2 regions of the Mesorhizobium sp. P2_E10 genome follow, and region 2 is predicted to be linked to the other one. Evidence: riboswitches for the same ligand, from Rfam matches in the RefSeq annotation. Region 2 holds a riboswitch; the other holds the start of a gene.
What was found. Region 2 has a riboswitch for cobalamin ahead of AC1D0N_RS14605 (CbtB domain-containing protein). Riboswitches for the same ligand answer to the same signal wherever they lie in the genome.

Region 1 (7,639 bases), on a different contig from region 2:
GTATCGGGCATAGTGTATCTCGGACTGCTTTCAAAGGCACGCAGCAGATAGTCGGTGTCTTCAGCCTGGTTGAAGTCCTCGTCGAAACTGCCGATGCGTTCCACAAACTGGCGAGCAAAAATCCCCGCCGACAGATGAATCCCGCGAACGGTCACGCAGTGGCTTTCGGTTGCGGGTTCCAGTGTCTCGTCGTCTATGAGATCAACCAGTGTCATGCGCGAATAGCTCAGTTCGAGACCTGGATCGGTTTCGAAGCAGGCAAGGTCGGCCCTGAAACGCCCGGCCGGCGAGATGTCGTCCGAATCGAGAAATGACACAAGCTCTGTTTCCGGCAGAAGCTGCCTGAGGCCGGCATTGCGTGCTTTGGTGACACCACCATTGGCTTGCTGGAAAAGGCGGATGCACGAAGTCTCACCCATCATGGCGCGCACCGCCTCGGCCGTGCCATCGGTTGAGCCGTCATCGATGACGATAATATCGAGGTCGGCGGCGTCGCGTTGCCTGAGCAGCGACCGCAATGCCGAAACGACGTAGCGCTCGCGGTTATAGGCAGGCACGATTACGCTGAGTTTCATAAAATGCCTCGTGCGAGAAACGCCGAAATCGTGCCGGCGATTTCCTCGGGCCGTGTCCCCAGCGACAGGCGATAGCACGGCAGCTGGCGTGTCAGTTCGCCAAAAAAGCGAAAGCCGCTTTCCCGTTCGCCCGGCATCTGTGCGATTCCGGATGGCGCCAGCGCAATCATGGCGTCCTTGCGCGACACCGGCATGATCGAGCTTGTCTCACCACCGCTGATATGTGGCACCACCAGCGCGACGATGTCCAGACTTGCAGGTACTGGCCGGACCGCGATGTCATCGATATGAAACGGATACTTGCCTTGCCAGTTCAGCGGACCGTGCGACTTCAACCTTCGTTCGAGCTGCAGCCGCCGGAAACCTTCCGGGTCCTGCTTGAGCGTGGCAAACAAGGGGTGGGCAGTCACCCCATTGTCGGTTTCGATCAGCACATAGTCGTCGCCGACGCTGTCGAGCCCGTTGAGCAGTCCGGCGACAACCGTTCCCGATTTTCCCGCCCCACCCGCGCCGGCGAGCAGCATGCCCTTGCCGCCAATGCCCAGCGTACCAGCATGGGTAAGCCGCATGCCGCGCGCGGCATACTCCCAATGCAGGAAGGCGCGCAGCGGCGCCCCTTGCTCCCAGGGCGGAAACGCGTCGGCGGACCTCATCAGCTGTGCACCGACGCGACGTTCGGGATCGTAGAACTGCCAGAAATCCAGGTCATGGAAATAGCTGCCGCGCAATCCGGCTTCGGCCAGCTGTGTGGCGAAGGCGTGATGCGTGTAGTCGGCTTGGCCCCATGTCGCCGGGGCGGGGATGCCCTCAACATCAGGATCGGCGACGAAAATGCGGCAGTCGCCCACGCTCGGCTGGTCGTCGGGAGCAGGGACGAGGCCATGGCCGACAGCTTCGGCCAAGGCGCCGGGGCTGAGATGCGCCGTCAGATCCAGCCGCGGCAAGCGGACCGTGGTGGTGACCGGATAGCGCTCAGTCGCGCTTTCCGCCGCCGCCAGCACATGACGGGCATAGTCGGTCAGGGTTTGAAGGGTGACGCCTGGCATGGCTGACTTCCAGCGTTGCCCGACCGGGCCACTTGGGTGGTTTCAGGGCGCCGGCTTGACCGCCGGCCAACCGAGAGGTTCCTCGACCTCGTGGATCGGGTCGACAAGAATGAGATCGGCAAGGTCGTCATGGATGTCGACCTTGAGCGGCTCGCTGCTGCCGGCGAGTTGGGCCAGCAGGGCGCCCGAGATGGGTTGCGCGGCTGCATCGGCCGCACGCACGAGCAAGCCGAATTCGAGCAGTTGGGAAATGAAGCTGTCGAGCTCGGCTAACCTGATTGTGGCCCCGCCAGCCGCTTGTCCGACCAGTGCGTGGGCGCCAACACCGGACGACAGCGCCTGCCAGACCCCGCTGCCCGAATCGGAGAAGCCGAAATATTTCCCGTTCGAAAGATCGAGGACTACGGCTTCGCCGTCAAAGGACTCGAAAACGATGTCCTTGCTCGCGACCGCGTAGACCAATTGCTCCATCAAAACGTCCCCACACCAGGCTGCCCGAAAGCGATCACCGGTCGCTGCGGTTCGCCTTGCCCTGGAAAAGCGTCTAGCCACTTGGCCGTTCTTTGGCAAGACAGAGCGCCGGCCAGGGCCAGGCTGATACGCAAAGGCAAGCGGCCAATCCGCGGTCCTGTCAGGCCTCGATCTCGAGCGCCGACAGCGGCCGCGAGCAACAGGCAAGGATAAAGCCGTCATCGATCTCGTGATCGAGAATGCCGCCATTGTGGCTCATCTCGACCTCGCCTGAAACCTTCTTCACCTTGCAGGTTCCGCACAGGCCGAACTCGCACGCTGCAGGGATTCTCACACCCGAAGCGCGCGCCGTCTGCAGCACGGTCTGGCCGGCAACGCATTCGGCGTCGACATCCGAAAGCGAGAAGCGAACCGGCGTAACAGTGTCGGCAGGCACTTCGATCCCAGCCGGCGATGTGAACGGAGCCGGGACTTCTTCCACAGCGGGAGCCGCAAAACTCTCCTGGTGGTAATAGGCCATGTCGAAGCCGGAGGCCTCCAGCATCTGCCGCACCGCGCGCATGAACGGGTCCGGGCCGCAGCAGAAGATTTCGCGCTCGCGGAAGTCCGGCGCCAGCAGCGGCAGCCGGATCGCGTCGATCCGCCCCATATGCCCGAACCAGCCTTCGCGGCTCGACCGCTCCTCGATCATGAAGCCGAGCGACAGGCCCGGCATGCGGCTTCCCAGCAATTCGAGTTCCTTGCGGAAGATGATCTCTTCCGGGCGCCGCGCGCAGTTGACGAAGCCGACATCGGTCCACGGCGCGCAGTCGTTAAGCCAGCGCAGCATCGACATCATCGGCGTCACACCGGAGCCGGCCGAAATGAACAGATATTTGGCCGCGGGGTGGCTGTGCAGCGAAAAGTCGCCTGCCGGTCCATAGGCCTTCACGTGGACGCCGGGCTTCAAATTATCGAACATCCAGCGCGTGCCGACGCTGCCGGCCTGGGCCTTCACCGTCACCGCAATCGAGAACGGCCGCGACGGTGAGGACGACAGCGTGTAGGTCCGCATCAGCGGGCCCTCGGTGGTCGGCAGTTCCAGTGTCACGAATTGCCCCGGCTTGTAGCGAAACCAGGTCTGATTGTCAGAGCGGAAGGTGAAGGTCTTCACCTCCGGCGCCTCGTCGCTGACGCCGATCACTTCCAACACCTGCAGCCTGTCGTTCCAGGGCGCCATCTCGTCGAGATGGCGGTAGAGGCCAAGGTCCGTCATCGCATTCATCCTTCCGACCTTTTCATGCTGCACATGGCGTTACTCCAAAACCGCTCAACACTTTTGGGCGCCATGTGCTAGGCGACGCTGCGCAGCGCGGGCCGGCCGCCCTCGGCAAGGCGCGGCTCGATGAAGCGGGCATACCAGTCGACGAACTGGATCACGCCGCCTTCATGCAACTCCGAATAGGGGCCGGGCTCATAGGCCGGCGACAGGATGCCGAAGGCGTTCTCTTCGACGATGCGGCGGTCCTGGTCGTTGGTCTCGGTCCAGACATGGGTGAGCTCGGCGAGGTCGTAGTCGACGCCTTCCACCGCATCCTTGTGGACCAGCCATTTCGTCGTCACCGCCGTCTCCGTGGCGCTGATCGGCAGCACGCGGAAGGTAACGGCGTGGTCGATGAGGATGTGGTTCCAGGTCGTCGGGTAGTGGTAGTGCATCAAGGTGCCGATGCGGTCGGCCGAAACGCTGTCGGAAAGGTTCTTCTTCACCGCGCGCTTGCCGTTCATCGTATAGCTGACGGCATCGCGCAGCAGCGGCGCGCGGGTGGCGCGAAACTGTCCGGTGGGATCGATGCGGAACTTGCTCGGCAGGCCCGTTGCCTCGCACTTCGCCCAGTGCGCCAGCATTTCAGGGTCGCTGTCGGCACCCTGCACACCGGTCACGGTCGGCGCTTCCGGGAAAGTCTTGCACAGTTCCGGATGGTTACCGGCGCAGTGATAGCACTCGCGGTTGTTCTCCCAGACCAGCTTCCAGTTGCCCTTTTCGACGATGGTCGATTCGAAGGCGACCTTTGCCTCGCGCAGCCGGTGCGGCAACAGATAGGGTTCGATCATGGCGCGCATCGGCGCGAAGTCCGCCGGCTCCCTGGCCAGGCAGATGAAGATGTAGCCGCCGACGCTCTCGCAGGCCACCGGCTTCAGGCTGAACTGGCTCTTGTCGAAACCATCGGCCATCTGCCGTGCGAACAGGAGCCTGCCGTCCAGTTCGTAGGTCCACTGGTGATAGGGGCAGACGAGCTTGGCCGCAGTGCCTTTCTCTGCGTTGCAGACGCGGCTGCCGCGATGACGGCAGGAATTGTGAAACGCGTTGATCTTGCCTTGCTGGTCGCGGACCAGCACCACCGGATAGTCGCCGACCTGGGCGGTGATGTAGCTGCCCGGCTTCGGCAATTCGCAATCATGACCGATGAACAGCCAGTCGCGATACCAGATCAGCTCCATGTCGAGCTTGAAGTAGTCGGGATCGGTATAGAAGGGCTGCTCGAGCGAGTAGCCGTCCCTGCGGCTGTGCAAGAGCCTCAGCATGTCGTTGCGCGCATCCATGTCCTGTCCTCATCTTCAAAGGACTGAACTTGGTGGTGATGGAGGAAAGACCGGTCGCAATCCGGCGACAAGGCCGGCATGCACCATCCACCTCTTGACCGCCCACCGCGATCAGTCGAGTCTAGCTATCTCGGGCTGGTTTCCGGGCTCTGGAGTGTCCTTGCGGACGGTCGCGACACCTTCCCAGGCTTGTGGCCCAGTGGTCTCCCGTTGCGACTTGAACTCCACCACCGTTGCGGGGGCAGCGCCGGGTTTTGACCGGCTTCCCAATTCTCCGCTTCATCGTCACGAAGCGGCACCTGAGATGCCATCATCTAATCACGACAGCGGCCGCGCCATCGGCATGAAAGCGACATCGCATCCATGCGGCGCGACACCATAGGCGAAATGCACCGACCAGGATTTGTGACGCGAACCCAGCCTTTTCACTGGCCGCGACCCGCCCGCTTCGCGCGTCGGATTCGACCTGCGGCGGGGCTAAAAACAGTTAACAGTTTCGAAGTGACTATTAGTAGTTTCTAAAATCGAACCGAACGGTTCGTTTCTGTTGACAGAGCGTGCAGGACGCTGTGAACGCTGGTTTGCCAATTCGTCAGCTGGCTCACCGGTGGCACAGCATAACGAATTGAAACTATTAACTAAAATAGAAAGTGTAGGAGGCTCTGGTACAATTTCAAGGTGCAGAGCCATGGTCCACGCGGAACAACTTCGTGATTGGAAACAGGCGCTGGCCTCACCCACATCGGGGCTGTCCGAACGACGCGAATTTCCTTCCAAGACACGCCGCTAGACGGACTGATGAACTAAAATACTGGAGTACTAAAAATGAAAAAGATTGTTCTCACTGCCGTCGCCGTTCTGGCCATCACCGGCAGCGCCTTCGCTGGTAGCGACCACTTTGGTTCCAATGGTGCGAACCAGCCTGCCGCCTCGGTCGACAGCTCGTACACGGCTTCCATTCAGAAGTCGGCTCCGGCTGACAAGCAGCCCGTCGTTCAGGGCAGCGACCGTAACCTTTTCGGCAACAACTAACAGCCGATTCCCAACGGACGGCGGGTTTGCCCCGCCGCCTTGGTGGAATTCAGACATTCAGGAGTACTTAAAATGAAAAAGATTGTTCTCACCGCCGCGGCCGTTTTGGCCATCACCGGCAGCGCCTTCGCCACTGGCAGCGACCACTTCGGCGACAACCAGGCCGCCCCGGCTGTCGACAGCTCGTACACGGCTTCCATCCAGAAGTCGGCTCCGGCTGACAAGCAGCCCGCCGTTCAGGGCAGCGACCGTAACCTCTTCGGCAACAACTAAGCCGATCCGGCAAAGCGCTTTGCCGCTTTCTGGAAACCAAAAACTCAGGAGACTTAAGATGAAGAAGATTGTTCTTGCCGCCGCCGCCATCATGATTGCCGCCGGCAGCGCCTATGCCCACAACGACAGCGTTGGCGGGACCGACATCAACAAGCAGGCGACCGTCAACGTCGATAAGACGCAGACGTCTTCGGTGCGCAACACCGGCTCGCCGGTCTACAAGCTGCTGAACTCGTCGGGTGACGCCCAGAAGTCGGCCCCTCAGGGCAGCGACCGGAACCTCTTCGGCAACAACTAACAGCCGAAGTCGGTCTCCAGAAAAAAGAGCGGCGGGCCAGGCCCGCCGCTCTTTTTTGTTGATACGGACCGGTCGGCCTCAAGCCGCCTTTGCTTCCGGCTTGTGCAGTGCGAAGGAATGTCCGTCGGCGTCGAAGATATGCAGGTCACCGCCATCCGCGCTCAGCCGCAGCGTCGCCCCGCGCTTGACCTCGACATTGCCGGGCAGCTTGGTCACCAGCGGCAGGTCGGCGCGGCCGATGTCGACATAGATGAGCTGAACCTCGCCGAGTTGTTCGACATAGTCCACCTTGCCCTCGAAAAGATAATCGGCGCCGGTGGAGACCACCAGATCCTCCGGTCGCACGCCGAAGCTTACCGCGGCGCCTTTCGCTGAAGCCGGCGTGGTGATTGGCACCGTCGCCTTGCGGCCGCCGACATGGCTGACGACAGTCGAATTGCCGGTTGTTTCGATCGTCGCCGGCAAGATGTTCATGGCCGGCGAGCCGATGAACTGGGCAACGAACAGATTGCCCGGTTTCTTGTAGAGGTCCATTGGCGTGCCGACCTGCTCGATATGACCTTCCTTGAGCACCACGATGCGGTCGGCCAGCGTCATCGCCTCGACCTGGTCGTGGGTGACGTAGATCATCGTCGTGTTGGGCATCGATTCCTTGAGCTTGGCGATCTCGATGCGGGTGGCGACGCGCAGAGCCGCATCAAGGTTGGACAGCGGCTCGTCGAACAGGAACACTTTTGGATTGCGCACGATGGCGCGGCCGATGGCGACGCGCTGGCGCTGGCCGCCCGACATCGCCTTGGGCAAGCGGTCGAGATATTTGGTCAGCTGCAGGATTTCCGCCGCCTGGCGCACGCGCCGGTCGATCTCGGCCTTGTTCTCTTTGCCGATCTTCATCGAGAACGCCATGTTGTCGTAGACGGTCATATGCGGGTAGAGCGCGTAGGACTGGAACACCATGGCGATGCCCCGCTTCGACGGCGGCACGTCGTTGACCACCTCGCCGGCGATCTTGAGCTCGCCGGAGGTGATCTCCTCCAATCCGGCGATGGACCGCAGCAAGGTCGACTTGCCGCAACCCGAAGGGCCGACGAAGACGATGAACTCGCCCGACTTTATGTCGAGATCGATGCCGTGCAGAATGTGCAGATTGCCATATGATTTTTTCACTTGTCTTAGCGTGACATCGGCCATGATTTCCTCCCAGTGAATTCTTCTAGCAAATTCAGTCGATACGCCCGAACCAGGCGCCGTAGCCGCCAAGACGGATAGAGCCGGCGCCAGTCTGTCCTGAAAACCCGTGCCCCGGTAATGGCTGCAGCGCGCGGCCGCCGAGATCGATGTTGGCCAGCCCGGCGCCGAGATTG
Region 2 (7,639 bases):
CTGTTCTTCATCACCCACACGCTGGCCGGGCAATTGGCGGGCATGCTGTGTCGCGTCATGGGCGCCAGCGCACTGTCGATCACGCTCAACCTCTACATCATGGACCACATCCGCAAGACCGACTTCATGCAGGCAGAATCGCTGCGCATGGCATGGTCGATGTTTGCCTGGACCGGTGGGCCGACGCTCGGCATCTTTCTCTATACGCGCTTCGGCATCTATGCCGCGCATGGCGCGGTTGCCGTCTTTGCCATGATCCTGCTGGCGCTGTTCTGGACCTACAGGCTCGGCGACAATCCGTCGATCCGGCCGGGCAAGACGCGGCCGGCCAATCCGCTGGCCAATATCGGACGCTTCGTCGCACAACCGCGACTAAGGCTGGCCTGGCTGATCGCTTTCGGCCGCTCTTGCTTCTGGACGACGTTCTTCGTCTATGGGCCGCTGCTCATGGTGATCACCGGGGAAGGCAAACTCGCCGGCGGCCTGCTGGTTTCGGCCGGCAACGCACTTCTGTTCATGGCCATCTTCTGGGGCAAGGCGGGAAAGCGGTTCGGTGGCCGGCGCACCATGACCTTTGCCTATTTCGCCATGTCGGCGATGCTGTTGGCTGCGGGCGCGGTCGGCGAAACCGTGCCGTTGCTCACCGGCGCCTTCCTGCTTTGCGGCGCGTTCTTCACCATTGCGCTCGATGCGCTGGGCTCCACCGCCTTCATGCGCTCGGTGCGCTCCTATGAGCGGGCGCAGATGGCGGCGGTCTATCGCACCTATCTCGACTTTTCCGAGCTGACGCCGCCGCTGGTCTATTCGGTGGTGCTGGCGTTCTTCGGACTGGGCTCGGTGTTCGCGACGCTTGGCCTGCTGGCAGCCGTCTGCGGTTTTGTCACCTGGCGGTATCTGCCGAAATCGCTTTGACGGTCATGGCTTGGGTGCCAGTGCTGTGTGCTGGTCACGCACCCAGTTGTGAAAGCGGTGCAGGTCGTACTCCTCGGGCATCAGCACGCCAGCCTCGTGACGCAGCGAGCGCAGTCCTTTCTGGTTGACCTCGCAGATCGCGGCGTCTTCCTCCAGCACCTGCCGGCCAAAGGCGACGATGTTGTCGATATCGGCCTGGGGTGCTGCCAGTGCCTCGGGCGAAAAAAGCCATTCGGCGGTGAGTTCGGTCTGTTCGGGGCCAAGCGGCACCAGCCGCACGGTCCTGACATAGTCGACATGGCCGACGATGAACATCGACGGTAGTGACGTGGCGTAGGTCTGGCCGGCGGCGCGCTCGGCCGGCGTCAGCCCGGAAAACACCGGTCCATGCGCCCTTCCGTCGCGCGACCATGTCTCGGCACCGGCGCGCAAGCCGCCGGAAAATTCCGGCGCGTCATTGTCGGCATGGCGAACCCAGTCCGGGTCGTCATGGCGGCCCATCAGGCCACGGCCATAGATCGGCACCAGCCGCGACAGGTCTTTGTGGACGCCGGGGCAGTGCAGGCACTCGTTGAAGTTCTCCCAAAAGATCTTCCAGTTGCAGTTCATCACCTTCTTGAGCACGTGACCGCTGACCAGCGTCTCCAGCGGCCAGTTGGCGAGGCTGCCGGATGCAGGATCGAAAGATGTTTCGGCCGAGCCGTGGGCATCTTCGGCGAGATTGACGAAGACGAAGCCGCGCCACACCGACAGCGCCACGCGGTAGAGCGGGTGATCGGCCTTGTCGAAACCTTCGGGCAGCGATTTCGAGGGAACGCGCACGAGGTCGCCGCGCAGCGAATACGACCAGGCGTGATAGGGGCAGGTGATGAGCCGCGCCTTCAGCCGGCCCTTGCTCTCCTGGCAAAGCTGCGAGCCGCGATGCCGGCAAGTGTTGTGGAAGGCGCGCAGCACGCCGGTGTCGTCGCGCAGCACGACGATCTCCTGCGTGCCGACGCGAAAGGTCCTGAAAGCCAGCGGCTGGGCGAGGTCGGCCTCGCGGCAAACCAGCAGCCAGTTTTTGTACCAGATGGCGTCGAGGTCGCGCTGATAGGCGTTTGCGTCCCAATAGGCCGAGGAGGGCAGCGTCGGCTCAAGCCGGGTCAAGCCGTTATAAAGGTCGCGCTCGCCCGGGTTGGGTTGCATGGCTGGTTTCCTGTGATGCGCCAGCCGACACCCCGGCAAATCGTTTGTCAATTCTGGCGACGGCATTTGGCACGCCACGGCATTGCCGGTTTCTACCACGATGCCTAATCATGTCGTTGAACAAGAGGAGCGAGACTTGGCTGCACGACAGATGTCGCTTACGCCGGAACTGGTCGCGCGCTGCTGGCGCGCGATCGAGGATACCGGTCCCGATCCTGATGCTGCGCATCTGGATGAAGGCGACTATGATTCGTTGCTGGACGCATTGCAGGCTGAACTCCCCGACTCGGAACCGCTGTGGCTGTTCGGCTACGGCTCGCTGATCTGGAAACCCGAAATCGACCATGTCGAGGAACGTGTCGCCACGGCGCGCGGCTGGCACCGGTCCTTTTGCATGAACATGACGCGCTGGCGCGGCACCAAGGACAGCCCCGGCCTGATGATGGCGCTGGACCGCGGCGGACAGTGCAAGGGCGTCGCCTTTCGGCTGGCCGACGACAACAGGCGGCAGCAGCTGGGCAAGCTTTTGCGGCGCGAAGTGACGCTGAAGCCGACAAGCTACCATCCCCGCATGCTCAGCCTGTCCAGCGACAGCGGCCCGGTAAAGGCTTTGGCCTTCGTCATCAACCGCAACGGTACGACCTATGCCGGCCCGCTCGCCGAAGAGAGGGTTGTCGACAGGCTGGCCACATCTTGCGGGCACTGGGGCTCAGGCGCCGACTATCTCTACAACACGGTGAAAAACCTGGAAGAGCGCGGCATTCACGACCGCCATCTGTGGCGGCTGCAGCGCCTCGTTGCCGAGCGGATCGCCGCGTCCGCATCCTGAGGCTAAGGTGGCGCATTCGCGCTGGTAACCGGCGGAATTTGGTTTGCCGGGCGCTGCGATTTTGCCTATAGTCGCGGCTGTCGTCGGTTCCGTTTGGAGCCAAGAGGGAATGCGGTGCGGGCTGAGTTGTTGCCCAATGCCGTGGCTGCCCCCGCAACTGTGTGCGGTAGTCCTCTCCATATGCCACTGAAGATTTTTCTTCGGGAAGGTGGGGAAGGGCGCTGATCCGCGAGCCAGGAGACCTGCCGGCGACAGGGACAGTGACTTCTATGCCCTCGGGTGGAGGGCGAAAGGACAAGACATGAATACCGCTTCCGTCTCTCTCGGCGCTTCCGTTTCCTCGCAGTCGCGCTTCATGCAGCTGGTGCTCACTGCATTTCTCGGCATGTTCGTTGTCGGGGTTGTCGGCTTCTCGCATATCGATGTGGTCCACAACGCTGCGCACGATTATCGCCACTCGATGGCGTTCCCCTGCCACTGACGAGGAATTGACATCATGAACCTGTTTCGCAACGTCGTGTTCATCGCGGCGATCGCAGGGCTCGTGGCTGGCGTCGTTCTCGCCTGCATGCAGGCCTTTGCCACCGACCCTCTGATCTACCAGGCCGAAGTTTTTGAGAAGGCTGGCGGCCACCAGCACGATCATGCTGCGGCACCCGCCGCCAGCACCACCAATGCCATGAGCAGTGCCGCACCGGCGGAAAACGCCATGAGCTCAGCGCCAGCGCCTGTCGAAGCGGCGGCTCCGGCTGAAGACGAAGGCTGGTCGCCGGCCGACGGCTTCGAGCGCTTTGCCTTCAGTGTCGTCGCCAATATCGTCACCGGCATCGGCTTCGCGTTGATTCTGGTCGCGGTTTCCGAGTTCGCTGGCGGTATCGGCAGCTGGCGCCAGGGCGTGTTCTGGGGCCTGGCCGGCTTTGCGGTGTTCACGCTGGCGCCGGGCCTTGGCCTGCCGCCCGAACTGCCGGCAATGCCGGCGGCCGACCTCATGCAGCGCCAGATCTGGTGGTGGGCAACAGTGGCGGCGACAGCGGCTGGCCTGGGCCTTCTCGCCTTCCGCAAGTCGCTGCCGTTGGCGATCCTTGCCGTGGCTTTGATCGTGGCGCCACATATCGTCGGCGCGCCGCAGCCGGACAGCTTCGTGACAGCAATCCCGGAAGGCCTGCACCATCAGTTCGTGGTGGCGGTTACGGTGACCAATCTGGTGTTCTGGCTGGTGCTTGGTGCAGCCGTCGGCGTGGTGCGCGGACGCTTCACAGGAACGGCGACTAGCCTGCGCGACAGCTTTGCCTGATCGCAAAGCACTGACCTTCATCATCGGCGGTGCGCGCTCCGGCAAGAGACGACGAAATGCGCGAGCGCATCGCGCTGCATCGCTCGCGGCGCGGCGAGGGATGGGCGACTATCGATGCGCCGCTCGATCTTGCCGGTGCGCTCGAGACCTTGCCTGACGATCAGCCCGTGCTCGTCGATTGCCTGACGCTGTGGCTGACCAATCATATGCTTTCAGACCATGATCTCGACGCAGAATGCCGGCGGTTGGCCGACGTGCTGGCGCGGCCGCGCGGGCCGTGGTTCGTGGTCTCCAACGAAGTCGGGCAAGGTATCGTACCGGACAATGCGCTGGCACGCCGGTTTCGCGACGCCGCCGGCCGACTCAACCAGCAGGTCGCGGCAACTGCCGATACGGTGCTATTGATGGTGGCCGGGCTGCCGCTCAAGGTGAAATAAATGACCGATATCGATGCAAAAGACGAGGAACGCCACCGCGCCAAGATGGTCAAGCGCAAGGCGGTGCAGGATGCCGAGGTAGCAGCCAAGACGGTCGAGAAGGGACTTTTGATCGTCAACACCGGTCCCGGTAAGGGCAAGACCACCGCCGCCTTCGGGCTGGCGCTGCGCATGCTCGGCTATGGCAAGCGCGTCGGCGTTGTCCAGTTCATCAAAGGCAAATGGCACACCGGCGAGAAGGACGCCTTTGCCGCCTTCGGCGACCGCGTCGTCTGGCACACGATGGGCGAGGGTTTTACCTGGGAGACGCAGGATCTGAAGCGCGACATCGCCGCCGCGGAGGCTGCCTGGACCAAGGTGCTCGAACTGATGGCCGATCCGTCGATCAGCCTGCTGGTGCTCGACGAATTGAACATTGCGCTGCGCTATGACTATCTCGACCTGGACACAGTGGTCGCGGCGCTGAAGGCGCGGCGCGAAGGCCTGCATGTCGTCGTCACCGGCCGCAACGCCAAGCCGGCGCTGGTCGAGGCCGCCGATCTGGTCACCGAGATGGGCGTGACCAAGCACCATTTCTCGGCCGGCGTGAAGGCGCAGCAGGGGATCGAGTTCTGAGGGCCTAGCTTCGGGAGATGACCGTTGGAACAAGCCGTGATTGTCTATCTTCTTCTGAGCGGCGGTCAGTTCGGCGCGCCGGAAGAGCGGCAATCGGTCCAAGTTCTGGAGGATCGGATGGAACAAGCTGTTACGAATGCGCATGTTGGCGAATTTGATGGTGACGAGTTTGGCGAGGGCAAATGCACCCTCTATCTGTATGGGCCAGACGCCGAGAGGCTTTTCCTTGTGATTGAGCCTGTGCTGAAATCCTCGGCTGTGGCCGCCGGTGGCTACGCGATCAAAAGATTTGGCGCGGCCGTGGATCCAAACGCCAAGGAAGTCCGTGTTTCCTGGTGAGTCAGGCGGCCCATTTACTGCGAGATCAAGATATCCAGACAAATGAGGGCCGCCGACAGAATCGCGAACAGGCCGATCAGCAGCCAGTCCGCGACCCGGTAGAGCTTCAGCGCCTGCCTTATGTCGGTGCTCTCCGCCTCGCGCCGGCCACCTTCGCCCATGAAGGCATCCTCGACGATGACACCGCCATAGCTGCGCGGCCCAGCCAGCGCCAGGCCAAGCGCACCGGCCATCGCCGCTTCCGGCCAGCCGGCATTGGGCGAGCGATGCTTTTTCGCGTCGCGCCGCACCGCTTGCCAGGCATTGCGGGGATCGGCGTCGCGGACGAGAAAGGCAGCAGCAACGATCAGCAGCGCCGTCAGCCTCGAAGCCGGCAGGTTGATCCAGTCGTCGAAACGCGCCGCCGCCCGGCCGAAGGCCTCGTGGCGCGGGGTGCGGTGGCCGATCATCGAGTCGGCGGTGTTGGCGGCCTTGTAGGCGACGCCGCCGGCCAGGCCGCAAACGCCGGTCCAGAAGGCGGGCGCGACGATGCCGTCGGAAAAATTCTCGGCCAGGCTTTCGATTGCGGCGCGGGCAACGCCCGGTTTGTCGAGCTTTTCGGGATCGCGGCCGACAATGCGCGCAACGGCGATACGACCCAAGGCGAGACCGCCGGTATCGAGCGCGTCGGCCACCGCTTCGACATGCTCGGCCAGGCTCTTCTGCGACAGCATCGACGTCGCCAGAATGGCGGTGATGATCATGCCGGTGGGAAATATCTGCCAGAGCACGATTTGCAGCACAAAGGCGATTGTCGCCGGCACCAGCACGATGACCAGCAATGCCAGGACGCCTCGCCGGCGACGCAGCGCGTCGGAATCAGTGGCGCGGTTGAGCCTGCGGTCGAGAAAGGATATCAGCCTGCCGAACCAGGTGACGGGATGGCCGATGGCGCGGAACAGCCAGTCCGGGTAGCCCAGGGCACGTTCAATGGCCAATGACAGGAAGGCGATCAGGATCGACATGAAGCTTCTTGAAGGAGCGATTGCTGCCGTGGATCACGGCGGGAGCTTGGGCCGGGCGAGCGCGCTCTTCCCTCACGCGCCACAGCCTTTCGTCGACCTTTCGACGGGTATCAATCCGCACTCCTATCCGCTTTTTGAGCTGCCCGCCACCGCCCTGTCGCGATTGCCGGAAGCCGGGCGTGGTCGCGAGCTGGCCAAGGTCGCTGCCGCGGCCTATGGCGCGCCGTCGGCAGCGCATGTCGTGCTGGCTCCCGGCACACAGATCTTGTTGCCGCGCGTCGCTTCGCTGGTCAGCCCCGGCAGGGCGCTGGTGCTCGGTCCGACCTATGCCGAACATGCTCGCGCAGCCGCGATCGCCAGCCATTCGGTCGCGGAAGTCGACGATTTCGAGGCTTTGGCCGGTGCCGACCTCGCCATCGTCGTCAATCCCAACAATCCGGACGGGCGCGTCATAGAGCGCGAAAGGCTGCTGCAACTTGCCGAGACATTGCGCGCCAAGGGCGGGCTGCTGGTCGTCGACGAGGCGTTCATGGATGTCGGTCCGCGCGCCGAGAGCCTGGCCGGCGATGTCGACCAGGGCGGCATCGTCGTGTTGCGCTCGTTCGGCAAGTTCTTTGGCCTCGCCGGCTTGCGGTTAGGTTTTGCGCTGGCCGATCCGCAGACGGTCGAACGGCTGGACGCGCAGTTCGGGCCGTGGGCGGTTGCCGGCCCGGCGCTCGAATACGGCATCCGGGCGCTCGCCGACAGCGGCTGGCAGACCGAGATGCGCGCGACACTCAAGGCTGAGGGGGAGCGGCTGGATGCCTTGTTCGGCCGCTTTGGCGTTCCGGTCGCCGGCGGCACCACGCTGTTCCGCTATCTAAGGCTGGCGGACGCAGCCGGCCTATTTTCGGCGCTTGGCGAGCGCGGAGTCCTGCTTCGCCATTTCACCGACCGGCCGCATCTGCTGCGCGCCGGACTGCCGGGAAGTCAGGAGGAATGGCAGCGGCTCGAATCCGCTCTTGCCGAGTGGGTGCACAAGCGC

Region 1: it holds a riboswitch for cobalamin, as region 2 does, so the genes downstream of both, AC1D0N_RS02200 (aromatic ring-hydroxylating oxygenase subunit alpha) here and AC1D0N_RS14605 (CbtB domain-containing protein) in region 2, are expected to answer to the same signal.

Annotation. Positions count from the first base shown of each region.
Region 1 covers NZ_JBFUEK010000001.1:431,712-439,350, forward strand. Annotated here, with positions in the region: gene AC1D0N_RS02180 (glycosyltransferase family 2 protein) at 1-575, opposite strand, end outside; gene AC1D0N_RS02185 (serine kinase) at 572-1,621, opposite strand; gene AC1D0N_RS02190 (PqqD family protein) at 1,664-2,092, opposite strand; gene AC1D0N_RS02195 (FAD-binding oxidoreductase) at 2,253-3,347, opposite strand; gene AC1D0N_RS02200 (aromatic ring-hydroxylating oxygenase subunit alpha) at 3,425-4,672, opposite strand; cobalamin riboswitch at 4,789-4,990, opposite strand; gene AC1D0N_RS02205 (DUF680 domain-containing protein) at 5,498-5,704, shown strand; gene AC1D0N_RS02210 (DUF680 domain-containing protein) at 5,777-5,977, shown strand; gene AC1D0N_RS02215 (DUF680 domain-containing protein) at 6,036-6,275, shown strand; gene AC1D0N_RS02220 (ABC transporter ATP-binding protein) at 6,354-7,466, opposite strand; gene bglA (beta-galactosidase BglA) at 7,498-7,639, opposite strand, start outside.
Region 2 covers NZ_JBFUEK010000004.1:549,939-557,577, forward strand. Annotated here, with positions in the region: gene AC1D0N_RS14590 (MFS transporter) at 1-912, shown strand, start outside; gene AC1D0N_RS14595 (aromatic ring-hydroxylating oxygenase subunit alpha) at 916-2,097, opposite strand; gene AC1D0N_RS14600 (gamma-glutamylcyclotransferase) at 2,234-2,926, shown strand; cobalamin riboswitch at 2,994-3,190, shown strand; gene AC1D0N_RS14605 (CbtB domain-containing protein) at 3,228-3,407, shown strand; gene AC1D0N_RS14610 (CbtA family protein) at 3,423-4,220, shown strand; gene AC1D0N_RS14615 (bifunctional adenosylcobinamide kinase/adenosylcobinamide-phosphate guanylyltransferase) at 4,277-4,657, shown strand; gene cobO (cob(I)yrinic acid a,c-diamide adenosyltransferase) at 4,658-5,272, shown strand; gene AC1D0N_RS14625 (hypothetical protein) at 5,297-5,611, shown strand; gene cbiB (adenosylcobinamide-phosphate synthase CbiB) at 5,626-6,615, opposite strand; gene cobD (threonine-phosphate decarboxylase CobD) at 6,614-7,639, shown strand, end outside.